DNA from 2 places in the Streptomyces sp. NPDC039609 genome. Region 2 is predicted to be linked to the other one. Evidence: riboswitches for the same ligand, from Rfam matches in the RefSeq annotation. Region 2 holds a riboswitch; the other holds the start of a gene.

Region 1 (5,450 bases), on a different contig from region 2:
CCCGTACGCCGAGGGTGGCCGCCGCGTCCTGCCCGAACGCGAAGGCGTCGAGGGTACGGGCATGGCCGAGGCAGACGGCCAGGGTGAGCGCGAGAACGGCGAGGCAGAGCCATACGTCGCTCCAGCCGGCGCCGCTGAGCGAGCCGAGCAACCAGAACAGCACCCCGCGGGTCGTCTCGGCGTCTGCGGAGGTGACGACGACGAAGGAGGTGAGGGCGGAGAACAGCTGCATCGACGCGACGCCGGAGAGGACGACCCGGTCGGTCGTGCCGCCGAGCGTGTGGCTGAGCAGAAGCATCGCGGCGAAGGAGCACACGGCGCCCGCGAAGGCTCCGGCGGATATCGAGAGCGCTCCCCCGCCGACGCCTAGAACGACCACGACGACCGCTCCGGTCGAGGCACCGGAGGAGACGCCGAGGACGAAGGGGTCGGCCAGCGGATTGCGCAGCAGGGACTGCATCACGGCGCCGCAGAGGGCGAGGCCGGCGCCGCACACGGCGGCGAGGAGGGTGCGGGGCAGCCGCAGGTTCCAGATGATGCCGTCCCGGATCGGGCCGATCCCGGAAGGGTCGCCGCCGAAGTGGGAGGCGACGACGGACGCCACGTCGCCGACGCCGATGTCCGCCGGTCCGATGGTGATCGCCACGGCCAGGGAGAGGACGAGTGCCGTGCAGCCGGCCGCGATGCGCAGCAGGGCGGCGGTCACTTCGTGAGGCCGTGCGCGCGCAGGGCGGCGGCGACCTGTTCGATGCCCTCGACGGTGCGGATGGTCGGGTTCATGGCCTGTCCGCTGAGGAGCACGTACCGCTTGTGGCGTACCGCGTCCATGTTCTTGGTGACCGGGTCGGACTCCAGGAACTCGATCTTCTTGGCGGCGCTCTCCCCGGACTGTGCCTTGCGGGTGAGGTCGCCGATCACCAGGAGATCGGGGTTCCGGTCGGCGACCGACTCCCAGCCGATCTGGGGCCATTCCTCGGTGGTGTCGTCGAAGACGTTCTTGGTGCCGGTCTCCCGGGTGATGACGCCGGGGGCTCCGCAACATCCCGCCATGTAGGGGGACTTGGCGTCGGAGAACCAGTAGAGGACGCTGACGTCGGCGACATCGAGTCCTGCGGTGGCCTTCGCCACCCGGTCCTTGAGCCGGGCGACGAGCTGTTCGCCGCGCTCCTCGACGCCGAACACCCGTGCCAGGTCGCGGACTTCGCCGTAGACGGTGTCCATGGCGAGCGGCGTGGTGCGCTTGCCGTCGCCTCCACCGCTGTTGTCCTTGCCCACGCAGTCGGACGGGGAGAGGTAGGTGGCGACGCCGAGCTGCTCGAACTGCTCGCGGGTGGCGACGCCGCCCTTGCCGAGGGTGGAGCCGAAGGAGGCGGCGACGAAGTCGGGTTCGGTGTCCAGCACCTTCTCGAAGGAGGGGTTGTTCTCCGCCAGCCTCGGGACGTCGGAGGCGGCCTTCTCCAGCCCCTTCATCACCGGGTCGGTCCAGGTGGCGGTCCCCACCATCCGGTCCTGGAGACCGAGGGACAGCATGATCTCGGTGGTGCCCTGGTTCAGGGAGACGGCCCGGCGCGGCCCGCCGGGCGGGAGCTTCACGGAGCGGCCGCAGTTCTCGAGCGTCCGCGCGGAGGCGGACGGCGCGGACCCCGTCCCGTCGCCGGCGCCGCCGCAGCCGGTGAGGAGCAGGGCCCCGGACGCGAGCAGGGCGAAGGGAAGGGGGGTGCGGGCGAGAGGCACGGTGCATCCTCGGCGTAGAGGGCCCATGCGCGGGGCCCGTTTCGTACGGATCCGCCAGCAGGTCTTCGGACTCGGGGTCATCCGGGCGGGGCGCCTTCCCGGACCGGCTTCCCGGTCCAGTGGCTTCGTGCCCCGCCCGTCGCCCTCACCGCTGCGCGTCAGCTCCGGATTCGCACCGGATTCCCTGACTCGCGTACGTCACGCACGTGAGTTCGACTGGCTACCGCAAGCTACCAGAACGCCGACGGGGCGGCGGTGGGAGGGTGCGCGATCCCTTTCGGGATCTGCCGCACCGCTCCACCGCCGCCCCGTTCACCGGGACCCGGACGGGCCGGACCGCCGAGGTCAGACCACGGGCACCGGGTACGTCGGGTACTCGACGCCGGACACGTGCTGGACGACGCGGATGACCTGGCACGAGTAGCCGAACTCGTTGTCGTACCAGAGGTAGAGGATCGCGTTGTCACCGTCGACCTTGGTGGCACCGGCGTCGACGATCGAGGCGTGACGCGAGCCGACGAAGTCCATGGAGACGGCGTCGGGCGCGGTGGTGAAGTCGATCTGGCGCTTCAGCGGCGAGTGCAGCGAGACGTCACGGAGGTAGTCGAGGACCTCCTCGCGGGTGGTCTCGCGGCCCAGGCGCAGGCTCAGGATCGCGATCGAGACGTCCGGGACGGGGACGCGGATCGAGCTGCCGGTGATCGGCGCCTTGAGGTCCGGCAGCGCCTTGGCGACGGCGGAGGCGGCACCGGTCTCGGTGATGACCATGTTCAGCGGCGCGGAGCGGCCACGACGGTCGGCCTTGTGGTAGTTGTCCAGCAGGTTCTGGTCGTTGGTGAACGAGTGGACGGTCTCCACGTGACCGCGCAGCACGCCGTACTCGTCATCCATCGCCTTGAGCGGCGGGACGATCGCGTTGGTGGTGCAGGAGGCGCAGGAGAGGATGCGCTCGTCCGGCTTCACCGTGTCGTGGTTGACGCCGTGCACGATGTTCGGGACGTCGCCCTTGCCCGGGGCGGTCAGGACGACCTTGTCGATGCCGGGACGCAGGTGCTTCGAGAGCCCTTCGCGGTCGCGCCACTTGCCCGTGTTGTCGATGAGGATGGCGTCCTTGATGCCGTACGCCGTGTAGTCGACCTCGGAGGGGTCGTTGGCGTAGATCACCTTGATCGCGTTGCCGTTGGCGACGATCGTGCTGTTCGCCTCGTCCACGGTGATGGTGCCTTGGAACTGGCCGTGGATGGAGTCGCGGCGCAGCAACGAGGCGCGCTTGACCAGATCCTGGTCACCGCCCCCGCGGACGACGATCGCGCGCAGGCGCAGACCGTTGCCGGAGCCGGCCTTCTCGATGAGCAGGCGGGCGACGAGGCGGCCGATGCGACCGAAGCCGTAGAGGACGACGTCGCGCCCCTCGCGGCACTCGATCTTGTTGGCACCCGTGGCACCGGCGACGGCCTCGGCGGTGAACTGCTCGACCGAGAGACCGCGGTCGTCCGTCTTGTACTCCGCGGCGAGCATGCCGATGTCGATCTGGGAAGGCCCGAGATCCAGCGCGGTGAGCGCCTGCAGGAACGGCAGCGTCTCGGTGACCGACAGCTCCTCACCGTCGATCTGCCGGGCGAACCGGTGGGTCTTCAGGATGCTGACCACCGACTTGTTCACCAGGGAGCGGCTGTGGAGAAGGACGGTGACGTCCCGCTCCCGGTGCAGCTTCCCGATGATCGGGATCATCGACTCCGCGATCTCCTCGCGGATCTTCCAGTTGGTGAACGAGTCGTCATTGACAGTCACAGGTTTATCTTTCGAGCTAGGCGGCGCTCATATGCTAACCCGGCCTTCCTTTGATCGTTCAAGGGGGACCCGAGGGAGACCGAAGGCACACCTCAGGGCAGGCGGAAAAATCCCTTTCGCGTGATTACCTCCCTGTATCCACCACCGCCCTATCCTCGTCGTTGTCGACGACACAGGAGGAAGCGCGTGGAGCAGCTGCTGAGGGTCCAGAACTTCGTCGTCTCGCGTGACGGATTCGGAGCGGGTGAGGACCAGAGTCTCGAGAGACCGTTCGGTCACGCCGATCCCGGGGCCATGTTCGCCTGGGCCGGTGCCACGGCGAGCTGGCCGAACCGTACCGATCCCGGGGGGACCCGCGGCCTCGACGACTACTTCACCCGGGACTTCGCACGCAACATCGGCGCCGAGATCATGGGCCGCAACAAGTTCGGACCCCAGCGTGGACCCTGGCAGGACCACGAGTGGCGCGGCTGGTGGGGTGACGAGCCCCCGTTCCACACCCCGGTCTTCGTGATGACCCACCACGAGCGTCCTTCGTTCACGCTCTCCGACACCACGTTCCACTTCGTCGACGGCTCCCCGGCGACGGTCCTCGCACAGGCCAAGGAAGCGGCGCGGGACAAGGACGTCCGACTCGGCGGCGGGGCGACCACCATCCGCGAGTACCTGGACGCCGACCTCGTCGACACCCTTCACGTGGCGGTCTCACAGGTGGAGCTGGGCTCCGGGGTACGGCTCTGGGACTCCCCCGACGAGCTGCTGGACCGGTTCCACCTCGAGGTCGTTCCCAGCCCGAGCGGCGTGACGCACCACCTGTTCTGGCGGAAGTGAGCGGAAGGGACACGAGGCCCGGCGCGCCCCGGCACCACCGATGAGTTCCGGGATCCCGTGGCGTCTACCGTCGGTAGGCAGCCATCGCCGGACACCCCCATGGAGCGTCGCATGAGGAAGATCGTCTCCCAGCTGTTCATCTCGCTCGACGGAGTCGTCGAGGATCCCCACCTCTGGCACTTCCCCTACTTCAACGACGAGATGGGTGTCGCGGTCGACGCCGTCATCGGCCGCGCGGACACGCTCCTCCTGGGGCGCCGGACGTACGACAGCTTCGCCGGGGCGTGGCCCGAGCGTGAGGCGGCGGGCGGTGAGGACGCTCCCTTCGCCAAGGTCATCGGCGACGCCCGGAAGATCGTCGTCTCGCGCCGGCCGCTCACCTTCACCTGGCGGAACTCCGAGCAGCAGCAGGGCGACCTCCTCGACGCGGTGAGGGCGCTGAAGGACGAGCCCGGCGGCGGTCGTATCGCGATCAGCGGCTCGGTGTCCCTGGTGCGGCAGCTCATCGCCGCCGGACTGCTGGACGAGCTGAACCTGCTGGTGCACCCGATCGCCGTACGCAAGGGGATGCGGCTGTTCGACGAGGCCGAGTCGCCGACGCCGCTGAGGCTGCTCTCCTCCGAGACCTTCGCGACGGGCGTCCTCAACCTGATGTACGGCCCCGCCGGCGGGGCCGGCGAGGCGGGCTACGACGAGGCCAAGGGGCACCTGCCCCGCACCGATACCTAGGCGGCGCGACGGGGCGGTCCGCCGGTCGTGTCCACCTGGTGAACAGGCGGGTGGCGGATCTTGTCGTCCCATCCGGAAAACCGCAGGTCACAGCGGCGCCTTCGGAGCGTCAGGTGGCGCAATACTGCGGCAACACCATCCGGGCCATCGCGCCGGTACGTTCCCAGACATGTCAGCCGAACCCACCCCCGCCTCCCTCCCGGTCGCCGCCGCGCGTCGTCGGCGGCTGCGCGCGGACCGGGCCCGGCAGCTCGCCGACCTGCTGCGGCACCAGATCCTGACCGGCGGCTTCCCCGGCGGCGTCCTCCCCCTGGAGGACGTCATCGCCGCCGACTACCGGGCCAGTCGCAACACGGTCCGGCAGG
Region 2 (5,450 bases):
CCGCGCAGCGCCTGGGCGAGCCGGAGTCGCTCGCTCTCGGCGGCGGGGCGTGCGGTCACCGTGATCGTGCACGCATGGCCGGTGGCGGTGGCGGCCGCGGTGGCCGCGTGCGCCGGGGCGGCGCCCAGCAGGCCGGCGGTGCCGGCACCGGCCAGGCCCGCGAGGACGGAACGACGGTTGAGCGCAGGGAGGTGGGGCATCCGGTCTCCTCGGAGAGGGCAAGGGCCTGGCCTCTGACTGCCCGACAGGATGTAAGCGGTTGCTATGCCGAGGCAAGAGAAGACGCAATGTTTCTACGGGTTTCTATGAACCCGAAAGGAACCAGCGGAGCCAAGGACGGTAAACGTTCTCTCCCGCAACTCCGCCCCGGGCCGTCCCCTGCGCTCATCCCTGCTTCACACGGGGCGGGCCCGCCGGGTGCGCGTCGCCTTCGGCGGGGCCACCGAGTCGCGCACCACGATGTGCGTACCCAGCCGGTGCACCCCCGTCGTGGGCGCCCGCCAGGCGTCGTCACCGTCGTCGCCGTCGTCCCCGGGGGTCGCGAGCCGCACGGCCTGCCGGCCCATCTCCTCCAGCGGGATGTGCACGGTGGTCAGCCGCGGACGCATCTCCTGCGCCACGGGCACATCGTCGTAACCGACGAGGGAGACGTCCTCCGGGATCCGGGCGCCCGCCTCCTCCAGGGCCTGCGCCGCACCGGCCGCCACGATGTCGTTGGCGGCGAAGATCGCGGTGAAGTCGAGGCCCTCGGCGAGGAGTTCGGCCGTCCGGCGATAGCCGAAGCCTCTGCTGAAGGCACCGGTGTGCACCAGACCGTCATCGGGCGTGACGCCGCGCAGTTCGAGGGCTCGACGGTATCCGGCGAGGCGGTCCAGCGTGGTCGAGACGGCGGGCGGACCGCCCAGGTAGAGGATCCGCCGGTGCCCTTGCGTCAGCAGGTGGTCGGTGATGGCGAACGCACCGCCCTCGTTGTCGTACTCCACCGCCGCCGCGGGGACCCGTCCCCCCAGCGAGGGCCGGCCGCAGAGCACCAGGGAGGAGCCCCCGGCGTGGAGCTCCTCCGCGCGGCGGGTGAGTTCCGCGGTGTAGGCGCGGTCCACGACACTCCCTCCGACCAGCACGACCACGTCGGCACGCTGCTCGTGCAGGAGGTCGACGAAGGCGAGTTCGCGTTTGGCGTCGCCCTGCGTGCAGCAGACCAGGCAGAGCCGACCCGTGCGCGCCGCCTCGCGCTCCACGCCGCGCGCGATGTACGCGAAGAAGGGGTCGACGATCTCGCTGACGATGATCCCCACGGTGCGGTTCGAGGTGCCGGCCAGGGCGCGGGCGTGCGCGTTCACGACATAGCCGAGCTCCCGCATCGCGCCCTCGACCCGGTCGCGGGTCGCCTGCGCCACCGGATAGTTGCGGTTCAGCACCCGTGAGACGGTCGCCGTCGACACACCGGCGAGTGCGGCCACCTCCCGGATGGTCGCGCGCCGCGAATCCCCCGCCGCCACCTGCCGAGCACTCCCGTTCATCGGTGCCGCCTCCTCACGTGCGGCTGGAGCCTATACGAACTCCGTCGCCGCTGTTCACGGGACGTGGACGAGCCCCGGGTCGGCTCTCATGCCGTCGGGGCCGCCAGGACCCGCCGAATACGGACCACCGTCCGGAACAGGACCAAAGGTGTCACCACGGCGCCCACGACGGTCACCGGGAGTGTCACGGAAGCCGGGTGGATCCCCAGGACGCACACGGCCGAGTGCAGGGCGGCGTGACGGTGAACGACGGGGTCGACGGCGTCGTTCAGAACGGTGCAGGCGGCGATGTGCAGCCCCGTCCCTCACTTGGGACAACCCTCGGAGCACGTCGTCCGCGTGCCGGCACGCGGGCGCGCCAGGAGCCTACCGGTCACGAACCACGGTGCGTGGCCCAGGACTTCGGTGGTCCCGCCACCTCCGGCACAGGCGGGGAACCGTCGCGCGGGCGGCACCGGACACTCCGTTCCCCCAGGGGTGGCGGCGCGCCGCCACGCAGCGCGTGTGTCTCATTTCACCGTCCGGTATATGAGTCACTCGCACCGTTCCACGCCCGCACGGCTACGCTGCCCGTGCAGCTGGTTCGCCCCGTCAGCCAGGCGGGACGCGTCGTAAGAGGGAACCCGGTGGGAATCCGGGACTGCCCCGCAGCGGTGAGCGAGAACGACCGCCGTCATACGCACTGGGCCCGCGAGGGTCTGGGAAGCGACGGCCAGTAGGTGTCTTGTACGGCTTCCGTACGACGAGACGTGCTCGCGAGTCCGAAGACCTGCCCGTTGCCCGCACGCGACCGTTCGCGTGCGGTGATCCCGGTGACCTCGTGGGCGGGTCGGCGTGCACAGCAGGACGGATCGGCCGCGCGTACCTCGATGTACGCCCGTGCGGTGGTCCTTCCGGTTCGTCACCCCTTCGCTCGCGACTCTTCGGGTCTGTCTCATGACACGCAAGCTCGCGAAGGAGAGTTACGTGACAACCGAGTCCGCGGCCGCGGCAGCACGGGCCACCGTGTACGGATACCCCCGCCAGGGTCGGAACCGAGAACTGAAGAAGGCCGTCGAGGGGTACTGGAAGGGCCGGGTCGGCGCCGAAGCCCTCCGGGAGACCGCCCGGGAGCTGCGCGAGACCAACTGGCGGGAGCTCGCCGACTCCGGCATCCACGAGGTTCCGACCGGTGACTTCTCCCTTTACGACCACGTGCTCGACACCAGTGTCATGGTCGGCGCCGTCCCCGCCCGCCACCGCGCCGCCGTCGAGGCCGACCCGCTCGACGGGTACTTCGCGATGGCCCGCGGCACCGAGGACGTGGCGCCGCTGGAGATGACCAAGTGGTTCGACACCAACTACCACTACCTCGTCCCCGAACTGGGTCCCGACAGCGGCTTCGGCGCCGACAGCGCCAAGCAGGTCGCCGAGCTGAAGGAGGCCCTCGCGCTGGGCCACTCGGCCCGTCCCGTCCTGGTGGGGCCGGTCACCTACCTCCTGCTGGCCAAGCCGGCGCCGGGTGTCGCGGAGGACTTCGAGCCGCTCACCCTGCTCGACCGGCTGCTGCCGGTGTACGCCGAGGTGCTCGCCGACCTGCGCGCGGCGGGCGCCGAGTGGGTGCAGCTCGACGAGCCCGCCCTCGTCCAGGACCGCACCCCCGCCGAGCTGAACGCCGCCGCCCGCGCCTACCGTGAACTCGGCGGCCTGGCCGACCGGCCGAAGCTGCTGATCGCCTCCTACTTCGACCGGCTGGGCGAGGCGCTGCCCGTGCTGGCGAAGGCCCCCGTGGAGGGACTCGCGCTCGACTTCACCGATGCCGCCGCCGGGAACCTCGCGGATCTCGCGGCGGTGGGCGGTCTGCCGGGCAAGCGGCTGGTCGCCGGAGTCGTCAACGGCCGCAACATCTGGATCAACGACCACCAGAAGTCCCTGACCACCCTCGGCACCCTGCTCGGCCTCGCCGATCAGGTCGACGTCGCGGCGTCCTGCTCGCTGCTGCACGTCCCGCTGGACGCCGCGGCGGAGCGGGACATCGACCCGCAGATCCGCCGCTGGCTCGCCTTCGCGCGCCAGAAGACCGCGGAGATCGCCACGCTCGCGCGCGGCCTGTCCCAGGGCACCGGTGCGATCGCCGCCGAACTCTCCGCCAACCGTGCCGATCTGGCCTCGCGGGCGAGCTCGGCGATCACCAACGACCCCGCCGTACAGGCCCGCACGGCCGCCGTCACCGAGTCCGACACCCGCCGTGCCCAGCCCTACGCCGAGCGCGCGGCCGCCCAGCGGGCCCACCTGAACCTGCCGCTGCTGCCCACGACGACCATCGGCTCCTTCCCGCAGACCGCCGAGCTGCGCACCGCCCGCGCCGATCTGCGCGCCGGATGGCTCGACACGGCGGGCTACGAGGAGCGGATCAAGGCCGAGATCCGCGAGGTGATCGCCTTCCAGGAGAAGACCGGCCTCGATGTCCTCGTGCACGGCGAGCCCGAACGCAACGACATGGTCCAGTACTTCGCCGAGCAGCTGACCGGCTACCTCGCCACCCAGCACGGCTGGGTCCAGTCGTACGGCACCCGGTACGTCCGGCCGCCGGTCCTGGCCGGCGACATCTCCCGCCCCGCGCCGATGACGGTGCGCTGGACGACGTACGCACAACAGCAGACGTCCCGCCCCGTCAAGGGAATGCTGACCGGCCCGGTCACGATGCTGGCCTGGTCCTTCGTCCGTGACGACCAGCCGCTCGGCGACACCGCCCGCCAGGTCGCGCTCGCCCTGCGCGACGAGGTCGCCGATCTGGAGGCGGCGGGCACGTCGGTGATCCAGGTCGACGAGCCGGCCCTGCGCGAGACGCTGCCGCTGCGCGCCGACGCCCACGCCCCGTACCTCGCCTGGGCCACCGAGGCCTTCCGCCTCACCACGGCCGGCGTCCGTCCGGACACCCAGGTCCACACCCACATGTGCTACGCCGAGTTCGGGGACATCCTCCGGGCCATCGACGACCTCGACGCGGACGTCATCAGCCTGGAGGCCGCCCGCTCCCACATGCAGGTCGCGGACGAGCTCGCGGGGGCCGGGTACCCCCGGGAGGTCGGCCCCGGCATGTACGACATCCACTCACCGCGCGTCCCGGAGGAGGCGGAGGCCGTCTCTCTCATCGAGCGCGCACTGCTCTCCGTCCCCGCCGACCGGCTCTGGATCAATCCCGACTGCGGCCTGAAGACGCGCGGCTGGCGAGAGGTCCGGCCCGCCCTGGAACACATGGCCGCGGCGGCCCGCCAGGTCCGCGGTCGTCTGCCCCGCACCGAGGGATGAGCACATGAACACCCGTACCACCGTCGGCGATCGGGCCCACAAGGCACCGGCCGATTCCCAGGTGACCCTCGCCCACATCATGAGCGAGCACGAAACCAACCTGTACGGGACCATCCACGGCGGCGTCGTCATGAAACTCATCGACGACGCGGCCGCGGCAGCGGCGGGCCGCCACGCGGACGGCCCCGCCGTGACGGTCTCCGTCGACCGGATGACGTTCCTCTCCCCCGCTCGCGCCGGGGACCTGCTCACCGTCCACGCCGAGCTGTGTCACGCGGGCCGGACCTCGATGGCCGTCGCCGTCGGCGTCACCGCGGAACGCTGGAACGCGACCTCCGGTCCCACGACCGAAGTGGCCACCGCCCGGCTGACCTTCGTCGCGATCGATGCCGAAGGCCGTCCGCGCCCGGTCCCCGGGCTGAAGGAGGAGTAGCGGCGGACGGCCCCGGCGGGGGTGGCGGGTGGAACGACCCACCGGCCCCTCGTCGCCGGGGCCGTCTCCGAGGAGCGGCAGTCACCGGGGCAGGGTCGCCGGCGCGAGGAGCCAGTGCCCGCCGGTGGTCCAGCCGAGGAGCCGGCGCCCCCGGCCGTCGTCGAGCCGGCCGCCCGCGTCGAACTCGCGGCCGTCCGCGACGAGGC

The links. A riboswitch is a leader RNA that binds a small molecule or an ion and turns the genes downstream of it on or off. The one in region 2 is predicted to bind cobalamin.
Region 1: linked by a shared signal. The riboswitch ahead of ACZ561_RS01335 (ABC transporter substrate-binding protein) and the one ahead of metE (5-methyltetrahydropteroyltriglutamate--homocysteine S-methyltransferase) in region 2 are both predicted to bind cobalamin.

What each region holds. Positions count from the first base shown of each region.
Region 1 covers NZ_JBVIUJ010000001.1:282,998-288,447, reverse strand. Annotated here, with positions in the region: gene ACZ561_RS01340 (FecCD family ABC transporter permease) at 1-706, opposite strand, end outside; gene ACZ561_RS01335 (ABC transporter substrate-binding protein) at 703-1,761, opposite strand; cobalamin riboswitch at 1,774-1,970, opposite strand; gene ACZ561_RS01330 (glyceraldehyde-3-phosphate dehydrogenase) at 2,080-3,525, opposite strand; gene ACZ561_RS01325 (dihydrofolate reductase family protein) at 3,712-4,356, shown strand; gene ACZ561_RS01320 (dihydrofolate reductase family protein) at 4,468-5,085, shown strand; gene ACZ561_RS01315 (GntR family transcriptional regulator) at 5,255-5,450, shown strand, end outside.
Region 2 covers NZ_JBVIUJ010000003.1:649,104-654,553, forward strand. Annotated here, with positions in the region: gene ACZ561_RS11955 (M60 family metallopeptidase) at 1-200, opposite strand, end outside; gene ACZ561_RS11960 (LacI family DNA-binding transcriptional regulator) at 396-1,520, opposite strand; cobalamin riboswitch at 2,083-2,311, shown strand; gene metE (5-methyltetrahydropteroyltriglutamate--homocysteine S-methyltransferase) at 2,487-4,811, shown strand; gene ACZ561_RS11970 (acyl-CoA thioesterase) at 4,816-5,244, shown strand; gene ACZ561_RS11975 (hypothetical protein) at 5,326-5,450, opposite strand, start outside.